Regions from separate parts of the Bradyrhizobium sp. 604_D8_N2_3 genome, predicted to be linked through region 1. Evidence: predicted binding sites of a transcription regulator. Region 1 holds the regulator's gene; each other region holds the start of a gene.

Evidence for each region. The regulator HrcA, encoded in region 1, represses chaperone genes, less so after heat shock. The targets are predictions, from matches to a motif close to GTTAGCACTCNCNNNNNGNGAGTGCTAAC.
Region 2: the regulator HrcA is predicted to act here: its motif matches at 3,625-3,653, upstream of AB7245_RS28500 (co-chaperone GroES).
Region 3: the regulator HrcA is predicted to act here: its motif matches at 4,503-4,531, upstream of AB7245_RS40325 (co-chaperone GroES).

What each region holds. Positions count from the first base shown of each region.
Region 1 is NZ_JBPWPM010000001.1:216,600-224,082, reverse strand. It holds gene hemW (radical SAM family heme chaperone HemW) at 1-660, opposite strand, end outside; gene rdgB (RdgB/HAM1 family non-canonical purine NTP pyrophosphatase) at 647-1,282, opposite strand; gene rph (ribonuclease PH) at 1,294-2,007, opposite strand; gene hrcA (heat-inducible transcriptional repressor HrcA) at 2,176-3,264, shown strand; gene grpE (nucleotide exchange factor GrpE) at 3,361-3,966, shown strand; gene pncA (bifunctional nicotinamidase/pyrazinamidase) at 4,119-4,841, opposite strand; gene AB7245_RS00970 (hypothetical protein) at 4,993-5,934, opposite strand; gene dnaK (molecular chaperone DnaK) at 6,329-7,483, shown strand, end outside.
Region 2 is NZ_JBPWPM010000001.1:5,929,400-5,936,882, reverse strand. It holds gene lepB (signal peptidase I) at 1-688, shown strand, start outside; gene AB7245_RS28510 (hypothetical protein) at 785-1,402, opposite strand; gene groL (chaperonin GroEL) at 1,583-3,223, opposite strand; gene AB7245_RS28500 (co-chaperone GroES) at 3,268-3,582, opposite strand; gene AB7245_RS28495 (usg protein) at 3,961-4,248, shown strand; gene AB7245_RS28490 (cupin domain-containing protein) at 4,409-4,948, shown strand; gene AB7245_RS28485 (NupC/NupG family nucleoside CNT transporter) at 5,092-6,342, opposite strand; gene AB7245_RS28480 (MFS transporter) at 6,502-7,483, shown strand, end outside.
Region 3 is NZ_JBPWPM010000001.1:8,381,077-8,388,559, reverse strand. It holds gene AB7245_RS40345 (L-lactate permease) at 1-244, shown strand, start outside; gene AB7245_RS40340 (META domain-containing protein) at 487-885, shown strand; gene AB7245_RS40335 (hypothetical protein) at 1,021-2,232, opposite strand; gene groL (chaperonin GroEL) at 2,376-4,007, opposite strand; gene AB7245_RS40325 (co-chaperone GroES) at 4,116-4,412, opposite strand; gene AB7245_RS40320 (hypothetical protein) at 4,742-5,263, shown strand; gene AB7245_RS40315 (protein phosphatase CheZ) at 5,472-6,251, opposite strand; gene AB7245_RS40310 (L,D-transpeptidase) at 6,566-7,381, shown strand; gene AB7245_RS40305 (DUF2076 domain-containing protein) at 7,455-7,483, opposite strand, start outside.

The DNA.
Region 1 (7,483 bases):
GACGGCTTCGTCCGGCGTCTTCAATTTGCCGGCCTGGTGCAGGCCGAAGAACGGCGTGCCTTCCTCGATCGTCAATTGATAGAGCGACAGATGCTCCGCGGCTTCATCGATCGCGAGACGCAGCTCGTCGGCCCACATCGCCGGTGTCTGGTCGGGGCGTGCGTAGATCAGGTCGAAGGAGTAGCGGTCGAACGAGCGGCGCGCGATGGCGACAGCGTCGAGCGCTTCGCGGGCGCTGTGCATCCGGCCCAGCGCTTTCAGCGAGGCATCGTCGAGTGCCTGCACGCCGAGCGAGACGCGGTTGACGCCGGCGGCGCGATAGCCGGCAAAACGCGTGGCTTCGACGCTGGTCGGGTTTGCCTCGAGCGTGACCTCGACATCGCTGGCGACGTGCCAGTGCTTGCCGATGGCATCGAGCACCGCGCCGACGGTCGCGGGCTGCATCAGTGAAGGCGTGCCGCCGCCGAGGAAGATCGAGGTGACTTCACGCCCGGGCGCACGCTGTGCGGTCGTTTCGATTTCGCGCGCGAAAGCTGAAGCGAAGCGCGTCTCGTCGATCGCGGCGTGGCGGACGTGGCTGTTGAAGTCGCAATAGGGGCACTTCGACAGGCAGAACGGCCAGTGTACATAGACGCCGAAAGCTTGCTTAGCGCGGCTCAAGGCAGATCTCCGCCAGTTTCACGAAGGCGCGGGCGCGATGCGACAGGCCGAGGCCAAGCGGCGGCAGGCCGTGCTTCTCGATACTGGTCATCTCGCCGAACGTGCGATCGTGGCCATTGGGCAGGAACATCGGATCATAGCCGAAGCCGGCGGTGCCGCGCGGCGGCCAGGCCAAGGTGCCGTCGACGCGCGCCTCGACCTCTTCGAGATGATCGTCGGGCCAGGCGACGCAGAGCGCGGATACGAAATGCGCGGTGCGCTTGTCGGGCGTGGTGGCGCCGCGCTCCTGCAACAGGCGCTCGATCTGCGCCATCGCGGCGGTAAAATCCTTTGCTGGACCGGCCCAGCGCGCGCTGTAGATGCCGGGCGCGCCATCGAGCGCGTCGACCACTATGCCGGAATCGTCGGCGAAGGAGGGAAGCTTGGTCGCCTGCGCCGCCGCGATCGCCTTGATCGCGGCATTGCTGCGGAAATCGTTGCCGGTCTCGTCGGGCTCGGGCAGGCCGAGCTCACCGGCCGACACCGCCTCGATGCCGTGAGGCGCGAGCAGCTCCTTCATCTCGGCGAGCTTGCCGGGATTGTGGGTCGCGATGACGAGCTTTTCGGTGATTCGGCGGTGCATGGGCCTATTGACTACGCGACGGCCAGTTTCTGCAAGTCCACGAGACGGGCAATGCCCTTCTGGGCCAGCGCCATCAGCGCGAGGAATTCGTCTTGTGTGAACGGTTCGCGTTCCGCGGTGCCCTGCACCTCGATGATGCGGCCATCGCCGGTCAGGACGAAATTGGCGTCGGTCTGGGCTTCCGAATCCTCGGCATAGTCGAGGTCGAGCACGGGCGTGCCGTTGTAGATGCCGCAGGAGATCGCGGCGACGTTGTCGCGCAGCACCTTGGCCTTGATCATGTTGCGCGCCTTCATCCAGTTGATGCAATCGGCGAGCGCGACCCAGGCACCGGTGATCGAGGCCGTGCGCGTGCCGCCGTCGGCCTGGAGCACGTCGCAATCGACCGTGATCTGGCGCTCACCGAGCGCTTCGAGATCGACGATGGTACGAAGCGAGCGGCCGATCAGGCGCTGAATCTCGACGGTACGGCCGCTTTGTTTACCCGCGGAGGCCTCGCGGCGGGTGCGTTCGGAGGTCGCGCGTGGTAGCATGCCGTATTCGGCGGTGACCCAGCCGCGGCCTTGGCCCTTCAGCCACGGCGGCAGGCGGTCTTCCAGCGTGGCGGTGACCAGCACATGGGTGTCGCCGAATTTCACCAGGCAGGAGCCTTCCGCATATTTGACCACGCCGCGCTCCAGCGTCACGGGGCGCAATTCGTCGGGCGCACGGCGGCTTGGCCGCATGGGAAATCCTCCAAAACTCTCGGAAAAGGGCTATTCGCGGTGCTTGTAGGTGGGGTGAGGGTGGGCGGCAAGGCTTTTTCACCCCCAGTTTTCCACCCCGCAAACGCCACGCTTGTCAGAACCCTCCGGGATGGACAAATTATAAGCGTCTGAGAGGAGTTACCGTCCGTGGCCCATCACGATCCGATCCATCTGATCGCGCCGCGCGCAGGCCTCGCCCAGCTCAACGAGCGTTCCCGCGACATCTTTCGTCAAATTGTCGAAAGCTATCTCGCGACCGGCGAGCCGGTCGGGTCGCGCAATATTTCGCGGCTGATCGCGATGCCGCTGTCGCCGGCCTCGGTCCGCAACGTCATGGCCGACCTGGAACAGCTCGGCCTGATCTATGCGCCCCACACCTCCGCCGGCCGATTGCCGACGGAACTGGGCTTACGCTTCTTCGTCGACGCCCTGATGCAGGTCGGCGACCTCAATGACGCCGAGCGGCAGTCGATCCAGAGCCAGTTGACGTCGGTGGGTCACGCCCAATCGGTCGAGGCGGCGCTGTCGGAGGCGCTGACGCGGCTGTCCGGTCTCACCCGCGCCGCAGCGGTCGTGTTGACCCCGAAATCCAATGCGCGGCTGAAACACATCGAATTCGTCCGGCTGGAACCCGAAAAGGCGCTGGTGATCCTGGTCGGCGAGGACGGTCAGGTCGAAAACCGCGTGTTGTCGCTGCCGCCGGGAGTTCCCTCCTCGGCGCTCACGGAAGCCGGTAATTTCCTCAATGCGCGGATTCGCGGCCGCACGCTGGCCGAGGCGCGGCTCGAGCTCGAAACCGCGCTCGGCGAAGCCCGCGCCGAACTCGACCAACTGACGCAGAAGGTGATTTCGGCCGGTATTGCGAGCTGGTCCGGCGGCGAGAACGAGGACCGCCAGCTGATCGTTCGCGGCCACGCCAACCTGCTCGAGGATCTGCACGCGCTGGAGGATCTGGAGCGCGTTCGCCTGCTGTTCGACGATCTCGAGACCAAGCGCGGCGTGATCGACCTTCTGGGACGCGCCGAGACCGCCGAGGGCGTGCGGATCTTCATCGGCTCGGAGAACAAACTGTTTTCCTTGTCAGGCTCCTCCACCATCATCTCACCCTATCGGGATGCCGCCGGCCACATCGTCGGCGTTTTGGGCGTGATCGGGCCGACGCGGCTGAATTATGCCCGCGTAATCCCGACCGTGGACTACGCCGCGCGCATCGTCAGCCGCCTCCTGGGGGGCTGACCGGCGTTTCCTCCGATCACGGGCGCTTGATTTTCGTGAGCTTAGGCACGATATCCGGGCCAACAATCCCTTGAGACGAGTTCGAGAAGAGAGCCGATGACCGATCGAGACCGGCAGCCCGACGACACTACCCCACCGACCGACGAGCCCGTGGTGTCAAAACCCTACATCATGCCCGACGATCCGGAGCCCGGCTCGGTCGAGCTGTTGCAGAAGGAAGCCGCCGAGGCGCGTGACCGCATGCTGCGGACGCTGGCCGAGATGGAAAATCTGCGCAAGCGCACCACCAAGGAGGTCGCCGACGCCCGCCTCTACGGCATCACCGGCTTTGCCCGCGACGTGCTCGACATCGCCGACAATCTCCAGCGTGCGCTCGATGCCGTTCCGGCCGAGGCCCGTGCCGCGGCCGATCCCGGCCTGACCTCGCTGATCGAGGGCGTCGAGCTCACCGAGCGCTCGCTGCTCAATGCGCTGGAAAAGCACGGCGTCAAGAAGTTCGATCCGCAGGGCCAGAAGTTCGACCCGAACTTCCAGCAGGCGATGTACGAGGTGCCGGATGCGTCGGTGCCTGCGGGCACCGTCGTGCAGGTCATGCAGGCCGGCTACACCATCGGCGAGCGCGTGCTGCGCCCGGCGCTGGTCGGTGTCGCCAAGGGCGGCACGAAGGCTGCACCGGCTGCGAACAGCAACGAAGTGAACTGAGCGGCGCACTGGTTGATCCTCATGGTGAGGAGGCGCGTCAGCGCCGTCTCGAACCATGCAGGCCCGGCTGTTGCAGCTCGGCCTTCATCCTTCGAGACGCGTGCTAAGGAGCACGCTCCTCAGGATGAGGGTTTGGCAGCTTTTCGCGCCGCTTACGCGCTCACCGCGATATCCGCGGACTGAATCCGCTTCACGCCGGCCTTGGCCATGTCGGCCCAGGCTTTTGCGAGCGAACCCTGCGTGTCGATGCCGCGGCAGGCGTCCTCCACCACATAGACCTCGAAGCCCGCCTTGCGCGCATCGAGTGCGGTCCAGGCGACGCAGAAGTCTGTCGCGAGGCCGGCGACGAAGACGCGCTTGATCTTGCGGCCCTTCAGGTAACCGGCGAGGCCCGTCGAGGTCTTGCCGTCGGCTTCGAGGAAGGCCGAATAGCTGTCGACGTCCTTGTGAAAACCCTTGCGGATGATGAGCTCGGCATGCGGAATCGCAAGATCCTTCGACAGCGCGGCGCCGTCGGTGCCCTGCACGCAATGGTCGGGCCACAGCACCTGCTTGCCGTAGGGGAGATCGACGGTCTCGAACGGCTTCTTGCCGGAGTGCACCGACGCAAATGAAATGTGGCCTGGCGTGTGCCAGTCCTGGGTCATCACCACGTTCGCAAAGGCTTTCGCCATCTTGTTGATGACGGGAACGACCTGCTCGCCTTCCTTCACGGCGAGGCTGCCGCCGGGCAGGAAGCAGTTTTGCACGTCGATCACGAGCAGCGCGGAGGCATCGTCCGGCTTGATCGATGCGGCCGCAAGGAGCGCGGTTGGAGCAAGGGCTACGAGAGCGCTTGTCCCAAGCGCCGCGAGGATTTGTCGTCGATCAAGCATCGTTCGCCTCCCTCCAGGATGATCCAATGGAAGGAAGCCTAGTTCCGTTCGTATACGAACAGAAGCCCGAAAATGCAGCCGGCTCTGTCCAGCGCTTGGGCTAACCCTTGGACTAACCCTTGAGACTAACCCTTGAGACTAACCCTTGAGACTAACCCTTGGGCTGGATGCCGTCGCGCACAGCGCGGAAGCGGGTGAAGGCGGCCGACCACTGGTCGCGCGGGGCGCTGGCGATGATGCGCAGCGAGGCGCCGCCGCTCGAGAAGCGGATCCACTGCACCACGGTCACGGGCGTCTTGTCCTTGCCGCTGACGCCGTCGATCCGGGTCTCGAAACCCTGCTGGCCGTTGATGCGGATCGGCTCCGACATGGTGACGCGGGATTCGCGCACGCCGGGGATCTGGAGCGCGGCCTCCTGGGCAAAGCGGGCGCGGTCGTCGGCCTGCTGCGGGGTGGCGCCGATCAGGCCGAGGATCATGAACGGCTTGGATTCATAGCCCGAACTCTCATTGCCGTCGGCCAGGATGATGCTGGAGCCCGGCGCCAGGGTGCGGATGTCCTTGAAATCGGCGAGATCGGTGATCTTGAACGGCATCAGCCCGATCTGCTCTTCGGCCGAGACCTGCTTGCGGGTGACGGCGCTCGCAAACATCTGCCGCACCGCCTCGTCGGTGTAGATCTTGGTTGCGTTCTCCGGGATCTGCACCGCGACATAGCCGGAGAAACCGGCGCCCGGCACGATCATCGAGTAGCGCTTCACCGGCGTCTCGCCGGCCTTGCCGCTTTCCATGGTGAAATAGGCAAGACCCGCGGGGGTCTCGATCTTGTCCTGCTTGACGCCGGCGGTGCCGCCGGGATTGGAATTGAAGGCGCTCACGACCTCCCCATAGGCCGCCGGCGGCAGCTCGGTGATCAGCACCTTGACGCTGCCGTCCTCGCTCTCGAAGCCCGGAAACGTCTTGGCCGTGCTCAGGCCGACCAGCGGCACCATGCCGAGGCGCAGGCCGGGCGGGAAAACGGCATCGGCCGCAAAGGCCGGAAGCGCTGTGGCGACGAGGACGGCGAGCGCGGCGAGGGGGCGAATGAGCTTCATGGGCACTCTGATTGGTTCACATTGAGGCCGTTCGATGGTCGGCCATTGGGCCGCTTTGTCGCGCAAAGCCGCCTTGATGGCGGCGGTCCGGCCGCCCGCCTTTTAACGGGTTTGGCCCGCCGGTAACAGGGCGGGCAGATCACGGTGGCGGGGGCCGGCTGACGCCTGAACCTGTTAATAATTCATCACCCGCAAGGGCGGTTGAGCCCGGATATGATCTTCCAAAACCCAATGTTTTCATGGCCGAAACTTGCGTTCGGTCCTTGCGGGCCCCTCCCCCCCTCCTATATGAGCGTCAACCATCGCAATATCGCGGATGTTTGATCTTAGGGGGTTTGGAGCGGGTGCCTCTTGGGCCCAGCCAACCTGCCGCAAAAACAAGGATATCAGGACCATGGGAAAGGTCATTGGGATCGACCTCGGCACCACGAATTCGTGCGTCGCCGTGATGGATGGCAAGAACGCCAAAGTCATCGAGAATTCCGAAGGCATGCGCACGACGCCTTCGATCGTCGCCGTGACGGACGACGGTGAGCGCCTCGTCGGCCAGCCTGCCAAGCGCCAGGCCGTTACCAATCCCGAGCGTACGTTCTTCGCAGTGAAGCGCCTCATCGGCCGCCGCTACGACGACCCGATGGTCGAGAAGGACAAGAAGCTCGTTCCGTACAAGATCGTGAAGGCTTCCAACGGCGACGCCTGGGTCGAGGCCGACGGCCAGACCTACTCGCCCTCGCAGGTGTCTGCGTTCATCCTGCAGAAGATGAAGGAGACCGCGGAAGCCCATCTCGGCCAGAAGGTCGACCAGGCCGTCATCACCGTTCCCGCTTACTTCAACGACGCCCAGCGCCAGGCGACCAAGGACGCCGGCAAGATCGCGGGCCTTGAAGTGCTGCGCATCATCAACGAGCCGACCGCGGCCGCGCTCGCCTATGGTCTGGACAAGACCAAGACCGGCACGATCGCCGTGTACGATCTCGGCGGCGGCACGTTCGATATCTCCATTCTCGAAATCGGCGACGGCGTGTTCGAGGTGAAGTCGACCAACGGCGACACCTTCCTCGGCGGCGAAGACTTCGACATGCGCCTCGTGGGTTATCTGGCCGACGAGTTCCAGAAGGAGCAGGGCATCAACCTGCGCAACGACAAGCTCGCGTTGCAGCGCCTGAAGGAAGCCGCTGAAAAGGCCAAGATCGAGCTGTCGTCGACGACGCAGACCGAGATCAACCTGCCCTTCATCACCGCGGACCAGACCGGCCCCAAGCATCTGACGATGAAGCTCACCCGCGCCAAGTTCGAGGCGCTGGTCGACGACCTCGTCCAGAAGACGGTCGAGCCCTGCCGCAAGGCGCTGAAGGATGCCGGCGTCACCGCCGGTGAGATCGGCGAAGTCGTTCTGGTCGGCGGCATGTCGCGCATGCCGAAGGTCCAGGAAGTCGTGAAGCAGCTGTTCGGCAAGGAGCCGCACAAGGGCGTCAACCCGGACGAAGTCGTGGCGATCGGTGCCGCGATCCAGGCCGGCGTGCTCCAGGGCGACGTCAAGGACGTGCTG
Region 2 (7,483 bases), 5.7 Mb from region 1:
CGTCGTCCTGATCCTGTTGATCCCGGTGCTGTGGTCGCCGCCGTTCCTGTTTCGCTTCTTCCTGTATCAGCCGTTCAACATTCCTTCCGGCTCGATGACCCCGACGCTGGTCGTCGGCGACTACGTCTTCGCCGCAAAATATGCCTATGGCTACGGCCGCTATTCCTTTCCGTTCGCGCCGTCATGGATCTCGGGCCGCTTCCGGGCCGCCGATCCGGAACACGGCGACGTCGTCGTATTCCGCTCGTCGAAGGGGACTTCGGCCGACTATGTCAAGCGCGTGGTCGGGTTGCCAGGCGACCGCATCCAGATGCGGAAGGGGCAACTCATCCTGAACGATCGCCCCGTGACGCGCGTCCCTCTGAAGGAGGTGCCCGCGGGTTCTGCCTGCGGCACCGATGATGGCGCGAAGGTCAAGCGCTGGCGCGAGACGCTGCCGAGCGGCGCGTCCTACATAACCTACGACTGCGTCGACAACGGTTATCTCGACAACACGGACGTCTTCACAGTGCCCCCCGGCCATTTCTTCGCGCTCGGCGACAACCGCGACAACTCGTCCGACAGCCGGCTGATGTCAGTGATGGGTTTCATCCCGATGGACAATCTCATCGGCAAGGTGACGCGGATCATCTGGTCGCTCGACGAAGACGGCGAGCCGCACATGGAGCGGCTGGGGAAGGTGTGGTGAGGGGCGCCGCCGTCATTCCGGGGCGGCGCGTAGCGCCGAGCCCGGAATTCATTCGTCCGCAAGGTTCGTTTCCCGAAGGTCGTCGGGCCGAGCCCTTCAGTCGCCAATCTCTTTCAGAAAGGCCTTCGCGTTTGCGCAGGCTTCGTCCGTGTCGCCAAAGCGGCAGGATTTCGCCAAGAAACGCCGCGCCCGGTCGTTGTTCTTTTCGACGCCGATACCTTTGATCAAGTGAAATCCCATCATCGTGCATGCCCAGGGATCGTCTCGGCCGCATGCCAGTTCATACGTCCGATTGGGACAGGCATAGTCGCCGCTGTCTTCCATGCTGGCGGCAACGTTCGTACAGCCTGAAGCAACGCCGAGCTTGCAGGCCCTCAGAAACAGCGCATCGGAGAGCGGCCCGGTCTTGATCATCCGCTGGACGACGAGTGCGGCTGCGTAGCAGTCGCTCGCGTTGCCCGCCCGACAGCGATCAAGGCACTGCTCCGCCGCAGCCGAGCATCCTTCGATCGAAAAAGCAGGTGCGCCCGCGTTCGCCGGCATGGAGTCAGCGGGGCATTGCTCGGCTCGCGGAAGCCAATCCGGCCATGTCCCTTCCATCTTCCCAATCGCGTCATTGTTGTCCGCCGCGTCTAGGGGCGTCGGCGCGGAAAGGCCCGCAGCGGAGATGATGACAAGGGCTGCCAGCAGCGGACGTATCTTGCGGTGCGGCATTGCAATTCTCGTCAGGGCTCCACGGGATCCTGCAGCATTAGTGATCCGAAGGATACACCTTTGAATTGTAGGTGCGCTCGCAGGTCGCCACAAGGCGTTGCATCGGGGCGCCGCCCCAAAACAAAAACCCCGGCATCGCTGCCGGGGTTTCGCATTCCGTATCGTATCTGAACGGCTGGATCAGAAGTCCATGCCGCCCATGCCGCCGCCCGGGGGCATCGCCGGACCGGCGCCGCCCTTCTTGGGCAGCTCGGCAACCATGGCTTCCGTGGTGATCAGGAGCGCGGCAACCGAGGCTGCGTTCTGGATCGCGGTACGGACCACCTTGGTCGGGTCGATGATGCCCTTGGTGACCAGGTTGACGTACTCGCCGGTCTGGGAGTCGAAGCCGTAAGCGTAGGTCTTGTTCTCCAGGATCTTGCCGACGATCACCGAACCGTCTTCACCGGCGTTGATCGCGATCTGGCGAGCGGGAGCCGACAGCGCCTTGCGCACGATCTCGACGCCGGTCTTCTGGTCGTCGTTCTTGGTGCGCAGACCCTTGAGCTGCTCGGAGGCACGGAGCAGGGCGACGCCGCCGCCCGGGACGATGCCTTCCTCGACCGCCGCGCGGGTCGCATGCATCGCGTCATCAACGCGATCCTTGCGCTCCTTCACCTCGACCTCGGTCGCGCCGCCGACGCGGATCACCGCGACGCCGCCTGCGAGCTTGGCGAGACGCTCCTGGAGCTTCTCACGGTCGTAGTCCGAGGTGGTCTCCTCGATCTGCGCCTTGATCTGGGCCACGCGCGCCTCGATGTCGGCCTTCTTGCCGGCGCCGTTGACGATCGTGGTGTTCTCCTTGTCGATCATCACCTTCTTGGCGCGACCGAGCATGTTGAGCGTGACGTTCTCGAGCTTGATGCCGAGATCTTCCGAGATCGCCTGGCCGCCGGTCAGGATCGCGATGTCCTGCAGCATGGCCTTACGGCGATCGCCGAAGCCCGGAGCCTTGACGGCCGCGACCTTCAGACCACCGCGCAGACGGTTCACGACGAGGGTCGCAAGCGCTTCGCCTTCGACGTCCTCGGCGACGATGACCAGCGGCTTGCCGGTCTGCACCACGGCCTCGAGCAGCGGCAGCAGCTCGTTCAGCGAGGAGAGCTTCTTCTCGTTGATGAGGATGTAGGCGTCGTCCATCTCAACGCGCATCTTGTCGGCGTTGGTGACGAAGTAGGGCGAGATGTAGCCGCGGTCGAACTGCATGCCCTCGACGACGTCGAGCTCGGTCTCGAGCGACTTGGCTTCCTCGACGGTGATGACACCCTCGTTGCCGACCTTCTTCATGGCGTCGGAGAGGAACTTGCCGATTTCGGCATCGCCGTTGGCGGAGATGGTGCCGACCTGGGCGATCTCGTCGTTCGAGGTGACCTTCTTGGAGTTCTTGACGAGGTCGGCGACCACGGCTTCCACGGCCAGGTCGATACCACGCTTCAGGTCCATCGGGTTCATGCCGGCGGCAACCGACTTTGCGCCTTCACGAACGATCGCAGCCGCGAGCACGGTTGCGGTGGTGGTGCCATCGCCGGCCGCGTCAGCCGACTTGGAGGCGACTTCGCGCACCATCTGCGCGCCCATGTTCTCGAACTTGTCGTCGAGCTCGATCTCCTTGGCGACGGTGACGCCGTCCTTGGTGATGCGGGGAGCGCCGAACGACTTGTCGAGGACGACGTTGCGGCCCTTGGGGCCGAGCGTCACCTTGACGGCGTTGGCGAGGATGTCGACGCCACGCAGCATCTTGTCGCGTGCATCGACGCCGAATTTGACTTCTTTAGCTGACATCTGGATTTTTCCTTAGGTGTTTAGCTGGTGGGGAGAGGGGGCTCTTAGGCCGCCTTCTTCTTGGAAGCGGGGACGTCGAGGACGCCCATGATGTCGCTTTCCTTCATGATCAGCAGGTCGACGTTGTCGATCTTGACTTCAGTGCCGGACCACTTGCCGAACAGCACGCGGTCGCCGACCTTCAGGTCGATCGGGATCAGCTTGCCAGCTTCGTCGCGGCCACCGGGGCCGACGGCGACGACTTCGCCCTGCGAGGGCTTTTCCTTGGCAGTGTCGGGAATGATGATGCCGCCGGCGGTCTTCTCTTCTGCGTCGATACGCTTGACCACGACGCGGTCGTGAAGCGGACGGAATTTCATGCAGTCCTCCTAAGTAGTTGCACGGTATGGGAATTTTTTGGCGTTAGCAGTCTGTGCCCGCGAGTGCTAGCACAGGCGAGGCTGAAATAGGACAGGAATTTTGCGGGGGCAAGGGCTTCTAGCAGAAAAATCGGCACTCTGAAGGCCCGGGTGCCAGAATCTCTTTACCATCGTTAACCCGCCCGGTGACCGTATTAGCACGGAGCCGCCTCTGCTGCTAAAGCATTGAATTTCAACAGCTTGTTAAACTTTTAGGCTTGAGATGGATTGTCAGTTTGCGTCACATTTCTCTCATGTGAGCGCATCAGTACCGGGTGGCTCGTAAGGCGCACACCGACCAAGCCGCCCCTTGAATGCGCTCCTGCAAAGGAGGTTGGCATGGGCTTGCGGAGTGGGGGCGTTTCCGAAGATTTCCGGAAACAGCTTTTGGGTTACGGGCTGACGACGGCGCAAATTCTCTATCGGATGCCCGATCATCCCTCGCTTCTCCAGACCTACGTCTGGCAGAACTACGACATGTTTCCGAAATTTCCGGCGCTGAAGGATTTCCTGGCGTTCTGGCAGGAGAAGCTCGACGGTCCGCTCCATTCGGTGACCGTCGCGCATTCCAAGCTGATCAAGCCGGCCGAGCTGCGCGCCGTGGATGGCGTGTTCCGGCTGCATTGAACAGCGCGCCGGCATCGTAGAGTGGGCAAAGGCGCGCTCGCGCCGTGCCTACCATCTCTCCACGATTGCATCTGGCAATGGTGGGCACGCTTTCGCTTTGCCCACCCTACGATATCTCGTTCTGTGCTAGCTTCCGCCTATAACAACAGGGAGGCGGCCCATGGCCAAGAAAACAAAATCGCGCAGTGCAGCCCAGGCCGCGGTGAAGAAGCGGAGCGGAGCCAAGGCCGTGGCACGATCCTCGGCGCGCAAGGCGGTGAAGGCAAAGGCGCGCACGACACCGGCGAAGGCCGCTCCGAAAAAGCCCGCTCGTCCCAAGCAGCGCATCGCCATCAGCCATCACCGCGAGGAAGACTTCAAGGCCGACGGCCTGCGCGTCTACGCCAAGTATCGCGACCTCGGCATCGCCGAAGCCAGCCACGGCCTCGCGCAAGCCCACGTGATCCGCCTGCAAGGCCCCTGCGATCCGAACGAGGTGTCGAAGCTGCACTTCCACGACGTCGAATTCCAGATGGTCTACGTGCTCAAGGGCTGGGTGAAGACCTACATGGACGGCCAGGGCGAGACCTTGATGAAGGAAGGCAGCGCCTGGACCCAGCCGCCGAAGATCAAGCACATGATCCTGGATTATTCGGATGACGTGGAGCTGCTGGAGGTGATCCTGCCGGCGGAGTTCAGGACGGTGGAGTTGAAGGCGTAGGCGCGGTCTTTCCGCCGTCATTGCGAGGAGCCCGCGACAAAATTGCGAAGCAATTTTGCGCTGGCGACGAAGCAATCCAGAAATCTTTCCGCGGAGACGGTCTGGATTGCTTCGCTTCGCTCGCAATGACGGGTGGAGAGAGCCTAACTCAACACCCCCACGACCGCGCCCATCAGGCACGTCGTCAGCGTTCCCGAGACGATCGATTTCAGCCCGAGCGCGTTGATCTCCTCGCGCCGCTCCGGCGCCATCACCCCTAAGCCGCCGATCATGATGCCGAGGCTGGCGAAATTGGCGAAGCCGCACATTGCGTAGAGCATGATCAGGCGCGAGCGCGGATCGAGCGTATCGGGCGGCAGTTTCGAGAAGTCGACATAGGCGATCAGCTCGTTGAGCACGGTCTTGGTGCCCATCAGGCTGCCGGCGGTCACCGCCTGGTCCCAGGGCAATCCCATCAGCCAGCACACCGGCGCCATCACGAGGCCGAGCAGGCGTTGCAGCGAGATCGCGGCGCCGCCGATATTGGGCAGCAGTCCGAGGACGGCATTGACGAGATAGACCAGTGCCACCAGCACCAGCAGCATGGCGACGATGTTGATCAGCAGTTCGATCCCCGCGCTCGTCCCCTTGACGATCGCATCCATCGGGCCGGAGACGTCCATCTCAGGATCCTCCAGCGCGCCGCCGGTGCGCTTGTCTGACGTCTCCGGCACCATGATCAGGCTGACGAGGATCGCGGCCGGCGCGCCCAGCACGGAGGCGATGACGAAATGCGCGGCGGCATCGGGAATGAGCGGCGCCAGCAGCGTCGCATAGAGCACCAGCACCGTGCCGGCGATGCCGGCCATGCCGCCGGTCATTACCAGGAACAATTCGCTGCGGGTCATCTGCGCCAGATAGGGCCGCACGAACAGCGGCGCCTCGACCATGCCGAGGAAGATGTTGGCCGCGGTCGAGAGCCCGACCGCGCCGCCGACGCCCAGCGTCCGCTCCAGCAGCCAGGCCATGCCGCGCACGACCGGCGGCAGCACGCGCCAGTAGAACAAGAGCGTCGTCAGCACGCTCATGACCAGCACGATCGGCAGCGCCTGGAACGCCAGGATGAAATCGGCGCCCGGCACCTTCAGATCGAAGGGCAGGGGACCGCCTCCGACATAGCCGAACACGAAGGAGGAGCCGGCGCGCGAGGCCGCCGAGATCGCGCCGACCGCGTCGTTGATGGCGCCGAAGGCGCGCGCGACGACGGGCACCTTCAGGAGCACGACCGCGGTGACGAAGGTTGCGACAAGCCCGATCGCTGCTTGGCGAGCCGAGGCTGCGCGGCGATTCTCGCTCAGCACCCAGGCGATCAATAGCAATGCGAAAACGCCGAGTGCCGATTGCAGCCGAAGCATGATGTCCCCAAACCCTCAATGATTATGGCCGCGCGTGCGTTGCAAACGCAATGCCGGAAGGCCGCCGGAGCCGCCCGCTGTTGACAAGCAGGCCTGCGTCAGCCACGCGGGGCGGGTCGAAATCAGGGGGCGGACGGTCCAAGCGTGACCCAAGAGGCGATGACAGAGCAGCCGATATCCTCGAATCCGCCGGTCACCGCCCGCGCACTTCTCTCCCACCGCGCATTCCTGTTCTTCCTGCTTTCGCGCAGCCTGTCGCGCTTTTCCAGCCAGATCGCGGCGGTCGCGATCGGCTGGCAGATCTATGATCTCACCGGCTCGGCCTTCGATCTCGGCATGGTCGGCCTCGTGCAGTTCCTGCCCACCGCGCTTCTGGTGTTCGTCGCCGGCCACGCCGCCGACCGTTTCGAGCGCAAGCGCGTGGTCCAGCTCTGCCAGCTCGTGGAAGCCGCCACCGCGCTCTATCTCGCAATCATCACCTATCTCGGCCTGGTCAGCGAGGTGCAGATCTTCATCGCGACCTTCGTGCTCGGCATTGCCGGCGCCTTCGAGAGCCCGACCACTGCGGCTCTCTTGCCGCTGATCGCGCCGCAGGGATCGCTCCAGCGCGCAACCGCAGTCGCGAGCGGCGCGGGGCAGGTCGCGACCATCACGGGTCCGGCGCTCGGCGGCTTTGCCTATGCGGTCGCGCCGCATCTTGCCTATGCCGTGATGCTGCTGTTCTGGATTCTCGGGATGATTTTGACTGGCTTCATCCGGCCGCGCCCGCAGGCGGTCTCCAAGGAGGGGACGGACGCCGACAACATCTTCGCCGGCGTCCGCTTCATCCGCAGCAATCCGGCGATCCTCGGCACCATCTCGCTCGATCTGTTTGCCGTGCTGTTCGGCGGCGTCACCGCTCTGTTGCCGATCTATGCCCGCGACATCCTCCAGACCGGCCCGATGGGGCTCGGGATCTTGCGCGCCGCGCCCGCGGTCGGTGCGCTGCTGATGACCATGGTGCTCGCGCGTCACGCCATCTCGCGGCATGTGGGCCTGCGCATGTTCCAGGCTGTGATCGTGTTCGGCGTCGCCACGGTCGTGTTCGCGCTGTCGTCGTGGATGTGGCTGTCGGTGTTGTCGCTCGCGGTTCTGGGCGCCG
Region 3 (7,483 bases), 8.2 Mb from region 1:
GTCCGAGCAGCTCGGCCTGTCGCCGATCCTGATGGCTGCGGCGAACTCGTCCGGCGGCGTGATGGGCAAGATGATCGACGCGCAATCGATCGTCGTCGCCTCCACTGCCACCAACTGGTACGGCCATGAGGGCACGATCCTGCGCTTCGTGTTCTGGCACTCGATCGTGCTGGCCTCCCTGGTCGGCCTGTTCGTGACGTTGCAGGCCTATGTCTGGCCGTTCACGGCGATGGTGCTGAAGTAGCAGGTCACGCCTCGCTTCAACGCAAATCCCCGCAGGGCTTCGCTGCCTTGCGGGGATTTTTGCATCTAAAGCATGATCCGGAAAAGTGCGAAGCGGTTTTCCGAAAAGATCACGCTCAAACAACAACCTGAAGCGCGATGACGATTCGTCCCAATCTCATCGCGCTTTAGCCTCCGCGAACCTTCTCAACAGCGCCGCCGTCTTATAGAACGTGCCGCAAATCAGGTCGGTCGAGAGGTCTCATGGTTTCGCTCAAGCAGATGGCGTGTTTGGCGGTTGCAATGCTCGCGATGTCCACGCTCGCGCGTGCCGAGGACGGTTTTCCGTTCGGTACCGAGATGACGCTGGAGGCCCTGCCGCAGCCGGGCTCGAAGCGGATTCCGAACATCGAGATCGGCGACAATGGCGAAGTCGTGCTGGAGCTCTGGTGCAAGGGTGGCAAGGGCCAGTTCTCGGTCGCCGGCAACACGGTGATCTTCGTCCCCGGCCAGATCCAGGACCGTTCCTGTCCGCCGGCCAGGGCGCAGGCCGACGACGAACTCGTCGCGTCGCTCAGCAGCGTCGAGACCTGGAAGCGTCAGGGCGACGTACTGACACTGATCGGTCCCAAGCCGCTGCGCTTTCGCACGACGGGGAATTGAGGCGCGATCGCTGTCGTGCCCCGGCTTGACCGGGGCACCCAGTACGCCGCGGCCTCTCGATTCAACCACAACTGTCTCGGAGTACTGGATCGCCCGGTCAAGCCGGGCGATGACGGCGAGAGTGGGTGTCTACGCCTACTTCCACACCGACTTGTCGGCGTCCCAGCGCTGGCCTTTCAGCTCTTTCGCGAGCGCTTCGATCGAGCCGTTGTCGTCGGGCTGATCGCCTTCCTCGTCGGCCGAAGCGTCGTCCGAGAGATTGAGCTTGGCGCCGCTGCTCTCATCGGCGGTCGTGGTCGAGGGGCTGCCGATCCAAAGCATCAGTTTGTCGGTCGTGCCGGGCTTGTCGGGCGAGATGAGGCCTGCAACCTCGATCGTGTCGGTGAGCTCGAGTGCCGGAAAATCCTGGTTCGGCCGCTTGAAGACGAGCTTGAGCTTGCCGGTGGCCGGGTTGAAGCTGTGCGAGACCTGCTTTGCCGCAAGCGTCCGGCTCATCACGCCGGCGACGGCTGAGGCGAGCTTGTCCCGGCTGATCTTGTCGCCGTCGCGCCAGTCGGCCGCGGGAAAGCGGATGGTGCGGTCCATCTCGGTCATGCCCGCGGTCCAGCCCGCCGCGGTGACGCCGGGCATCGCCTTGAACTTCGCCAGCAGCGCGCCGGCGCGTTCCGGATCGACCGACATGTTGATGGTCTGCTCGCCGGCACGCAGCGCGTCGCAGCCGACGGTCAGGCTCGCCAGCGTCACCTCGACGTCCTGGCCCTTCAGGCTCTTCAGGAACTCGGTCGCCGCATCCAGCTTGACCTTGACCGCGATCGCTTCCGGAGAGACGTCGGTGAAATCCTTCGGCTGCGGCGTGATGCCGTCGTCGGAGGTCTGGTTGTCCTGAAATTCCTTCTCGCTGAGATCGGAATTGTCGGGCGAGGTGACCTCGGTCACGGCCTGGCCGATCGCGATCTGGCCGCGGAACTCGAACGTGTCGCCGGACTGTTTGCGCAGCAGCTTGACGGTGACGGGCGCCTTCTCGCCGAGGCTCTGGGTCGTGCCCGTCAGGTTCTGGCCCGCGACCTGGAGATTGACGACGAAGCGGTCCTTGCGGTCGGAATTCTTTGCGACGGGATAGCAGACGTCGAGCACGGCCGCCGTCACCGTCTTGCCCTGCCGCGTCTCCTTCAGGATCACGTCGGCATTGCCGTCCATCAGGCCGTCAATCGAGGTGAAATAGCGGGTCTCCGTCCCGCCCGGCGCCGTGGCCTTCGGCGACAGCTTCATCTGGGCCGATGCGACATCGGGCGAGACGGCAAGCAGGGCCGCCAAAAGGGCTGTCGAACAAACCAGAAGCGCACGCATCGATGAATCCTCGCGCAATCGAATCGGCGCGCCACCGTAGTGGGTTTTGGCCGCCGGTTGAATTGGAAAGCAGAAGGGGCAGGGTCGGCAAAAAAGAAGGCCGCCCGGAGGCGGCCTTCGCAACATTGTAACGGAACGGAGGCTTAGAAGCCGCCCATGCCGCCGCCGCCCGGCATGGCGGGCGGAGCTTCCTTCTTCGGCGTTTCGGCGACCATGGCCTCGGTGGTCACCAGCAGGCCGGCCACGGACGAGGCGTCCTGCAGCGCGGTGCGGACCACCTTGGCGGGATCGATGATGCCCTTCTCGACCATGTCGACATAGTCCTCGTTCTGGGCGTCGAAGCCGAAGGTCTCGGACTTGTTCTCCAGGATCTTGCCGACCACGATCGAGCCTTCCACGCCCGCGTTCTCGGAGATCTGGCGGATCGGGGCTTCCAGCGCCTTCAGCACGATGTTGATGCCGGCCTGGACGTCGGCATTGGCGTTGGTGAGACGGCCCACCGCCTTCTTGGCCCGCAGCAGCGCGACGCCGCCGCCGGGGACGATGCCTTCCTGCACCGCGGCGCGGGTGGCGTTGAGCGCGTCCTCGACGCGGTCCTTCTTCTCCTTGACCTCGATCTCGGTCGCGCCGCCGACGCGGATCACCGCGACGCCGCCGGCGAGCTTGGCGAGACGCTCCTGGAGCTTCTCACGGTCGTAGTCCGAGGTGGTCTCCTCGATCTGGGCCTTGATCTGGCCGACGCGGGCCTCGATCTCCGGCTTCTTGCCGGCGCCCTTGACGATCGTGGTGTTCTCCTTGTCGATCACGACCTTGCCGGCACGACCGAGCATCTTCACCGTGACGTTCTCGAGCTTCATGCCGAGGTCCTCGGAGATGAGCTGGCCGCCGGTGAGGATCGCGAGGTCCTCGAGCATGGCCTTGCGGCGGTCGCCGAAGCCCGGCGCCTTGACGGCGGCGACCTTGAGGCCGCCACGGAGGCGGTTGACGACCAGGGTGGCCAGCGCCTCGCCCTCGACGTCCTCGGCGATGATGACGAGCGGCTTGCCCGACTGCACCACGGCTTCCAGCACCGGCAGCATGGCCTGCAGGCCGGACAGCTTCTTCTCGTGCAGGAGGATGTAGGCGTCCTCGAACTCGGCGGTCATCTTCTCGGGGTTGGTGACGAAGTAGGGCGACAGATAGCCGCGGTCGAACTTCATGCCCTCGACGATGTCGACCTCGGTGTCGAGCGACTTGTTCTCCTCGACGGTGATGACGCCCTCGTTGCCGACCTTCTGCATCGCCTGGGCGATCATCTTGCCGATGGCGGCATCGCCGTTGGCCGAGATAGTGCCGACCTGGGCGACCTCGGAGGAGGCGGCGACCGGCTTGGCGCGCTTCTCGATGTCCTTGATGACAGCCGTAACCGCGGTGTCGATGCCGCGCTTGAGGTCCATCGGGTTCATGCCGGCGGCAACAGCCTTGGCGCCTTCGCGCACGATGGCCTGGGCCAGCACGGTCGCGGTGGTGGTGCCGTCACCCGCGGTGTCGTTGGTTTTGGAGGCGACTTCGCGCAGCATCTGCGCGCCCATGTTCTCGAACTTGTCCTCGAGCTCGATCTCCTTGGCGACGGTGACGCCGTCCTTGGTGATGCGGGGTGCGCCGAAGCTCTTCTCGATGACGACGTTGCGGCCCTTCGGACCGAGCGTCACCTTGACGGCGTTGGCGAGAATGTCGACGCCGCGCAGCATGCGTTCGCGCGCGTCTCCGGAAAACTTGACGTCTTTGGCAGCCATTTCTTCAATCCCTCGTGTTTCGTGATGTGTCTGCCGCTTGCGGAATGACCGAATGCCCGGATCGCGCGATCCGGGCATGACATTCAGCGGCTGTTCAGGCTGGCGGCTTTAGGCCATGACGCCCATGATGTCCGACTCCTTCATGATCAGGAGCTCTTCGTTGTCGATCTTGACCTCGGTGCCCGACCACTTGCCGAACAGCACGCGGTCGCCGACCTTGAGGTCGATCGGGATCAGCTTGCCGGCCTCGTCGCGGCCGCCGGGGCCGACGGCGACGACCTCGCCCTGGGACGGCTTTTCCTTGGCGGTGTCCGGAATGATGATGCCGCCCTTGGTCTTTTCCTCGGCGTCGATACGTTTGACCACGACACGGTCATGCAGCGGACGAAATTTGGATTTAGCCATGACGTTTCCCTTTGGAGGCTCGCTTCGGAAGGAATGGAAGTGGGTAGGGGCGGCGTCCGTCCACCCTCTTGCCGAGGATCGAACGGCGCGCTTAGCAATCGGGCTTTCCGAGTGCTAATAGTGCGCCCGGAAATATGGCTTGGCCGCGATCCTGTCAAGCAAGGGTGGTTAAGCGATTGGTGAGGCGGATATAGGATCGTGTCTATAGAAACATATTGGTCGCGCTGGCGTATAAAGGACGTCATTGCTCCGACAGCGGTTTTGCGCTTGGCTGCAGGAGGGATGCGGTCGGGGTCTCATTTGGGGGACGGTTTGCTCGGGGGAATGTCATGATCAGGTCAGCTCACGCACGCACGGTTGCCAATCTGGCGGCCGCCTCCTGCCTGGCGCTGCTGCTTGGCGCCTGTGGCGGCGGTATGAGCCTGCCGTCGTTCTCGTCGTCTTCGCCGCCGCCCGAGGCCGAGCCCGGCACCGGCCCGGAAATGCCGGCGAGCATCCGCGCCGACGAGATCGTCGGCCGCTGGGGTCTCGCCTCGTTCCAGAACCCGGCCGACCGTGCCCGCACCGAGGCCGCGGCCCGGGCGCAGTGCAAGAATCCCTACGTGATCACCGCCGGTTCCTCCGGCGGCGTGATCATGCATCTCGCCGACCAGGCGACGCCGCAGGAGCTGCGGCTGAAGGGCTCGCCCAGCGGCAAGAACTACATCGGCCCGGCGGGGCCCACCCCCGGCGAGCAGGACCGCGAGATCGTCTCCTTCGACGGCCGCGTCCTGATCACCCGCTTCATCGACAAGGACGCCGCCACCCGCTACGGCAACATGGTCTACGTCCGCTGCGCGCCAAGGGCGTAGTCTCTCTACTTCGTCATGCCCCGCGAAGGCGGGGCATCCAGTACGCCGCGGCTTTTCGGTTCTAGCCTCGCAGTTTCTGGAATACTGGATCGCCCGGTCATGTCCCGGGCTGAACATCAAGCCGGGCGATGACAGTGGAGGGGATGCTCCAAAAACAAAAAACGCCGGCTCTCGCCGGCGTTTTGTTTTTCCGTAATGCCGCGCCCGATCAGTCGAACAGCGCGTCGATGTCGTCCTGCGAGGCGTGGCCGACGTCGCCGGCGAGCTTGGGGCCGTTGAGGAGCTTTTCGTCCTCGCTGCGGGTGTCGGCCGGCGCGGGCACATGGGCCTTGATCGCGTCGACGCCGCCCCAGATCTCCATCATCGCATTGATGTGCTGCTCGATGAACTTCATCGTGGTCATGACCTTGCTGATGCGCTGGCCGGTCAGGTCCTGGAAGTTGCAGGCTTCGAAGATCGAGATGACGCGTTCCTGGATGTCGTCGGCGAGCCGCTTCTGCTGATCGGCCGATTGCACCTTGGACATCGCGCTGGCCGCCTGGTCGATCGATTCGGCGGCTTCGAGGATCTGCTGGGTCGCCTGCTCGGTGCCGCCGACGACCGCGCCGAGCTCGCCATTGACCTTGGCCATTTCGCCGCCGTCGAAGCTCTTGCCGTGCAGCGTCGCGATCTCGCGCTTGGTGCGATCGATGGCGTCGTGGATGAGGTCGAGCTCGACCTTCAGCTTCTCGCACTGCTCGATCTGCGCCCGGTAGGTATCGAGCATGGTACGAGCTTCAGAGAGCTCGTGGGCGGTGGAGGCGTCGATCGCCGCCATGGCCGCGCTGCCGGACAAGGGCACGGTGCCCTTCGCCATCTGTGCGCGGATCGCACGCAGCTCCGCCATGATCTCGTTATGCATCGGCGCAGCCTCCTCAATCATTTCGGGGCTGGGCATCTCGCCGACAATAGCCTCCTCGACACGAAAACGTTTGCGGTGAATAGCCATCAGGAACTCCCCCCACCTCACTCACGCGTCTTTGTAGACAGAAGCAATTTAACACGAGGTTCACAGCGGGAACTGTTGCGCGGCCGCACGCGACGGCGCGAAAGGAAGCGATTAACCATGGGCCTGCGGCGTTCATCGAAAATAAACGCTGATCGCCAAATTGCACCCTCGCTCGCGACGTGGTGAATCGAAACGGCTGATACGTTTACCAAACAAAACGGCTTTTGCTCTTTATTGACCACGTCGCGGTCGCCGGTCAGCCATCGGCTCTGCACGACGCATGGGATCTAGACGAAACAGTACAGAGTACGTCGATGTTCAAGAAAATGTCTGTCGCGCTGCTCGGCAGCGCTTGCACCTTCATTGCCGGCGCGAACAGCGCCAGCGCCTTCGACAATAGTGTGCCGAACGATCCGCCCGCGGTGCTCTACCAGCCGCAGGTGCAGCCGGCGCCGGTGCGTGTCGCCTCCAATGCGAATATGGGCGGCGGCTTCATCGAGTTCCTGTTCGGTGACGGTCCCGGCCGCGGCCCGGCCTACGCGCCGCAACAGCCGGTCTATCAGCAGCAGCCCGGCTATTACGACCAGCGCCGCCTGCCACCGATGGGCGAGCCGCAGATGCAGGGTGGATATCAGCAAGGCGCAGGTCTCCAGCAGGAGGCGGTCGATCCGCGCCAGCGTCCGTTCGATCCGAGATTCGAGAAGCAATCCGTCGACTATAGCGGCAAGGAAACTGCCGGCACCATCGTGGTCGATACGCCGAACAAGTTCCTCTATCTGGTCGAGGGCAACGGCCGGGCGATGCGCTACGGAATCGGCGTCGGCCGTCCCGGCTTCACCTGGTCCGGCGTGAAGTCGATCACGGCCAAGCGCGAATGGCCGGACTGGACGCCGCCGGCGGAAATGATCGCGCGCCGGCCCGACCTGCCGCGGCACATGGAAGGCGGCCCGGAAAATCCGCTCGGCGCGCGCGCGATGTATCTGGGCTCGACGCTCTATCGTATCCACGGCTCCAACGAGCCCTGGACCATCGGCACCAACGTCTCCTCAGGCTGCATCCGCATGCGTAACGAGGACGTCATCGACCTCTACGGCCGCGTCAATGTCGGCACCAAGGTCGTGGTGATGTGAGCGTCTGACGCTCGACATGAAAACGGCCGCCTCCCGGGCGGCCGTTTTTGTTTGTCGCGCTGATCGGGCAGCCTCACGCGTAGTCGCTGCCGCCATCGTCTC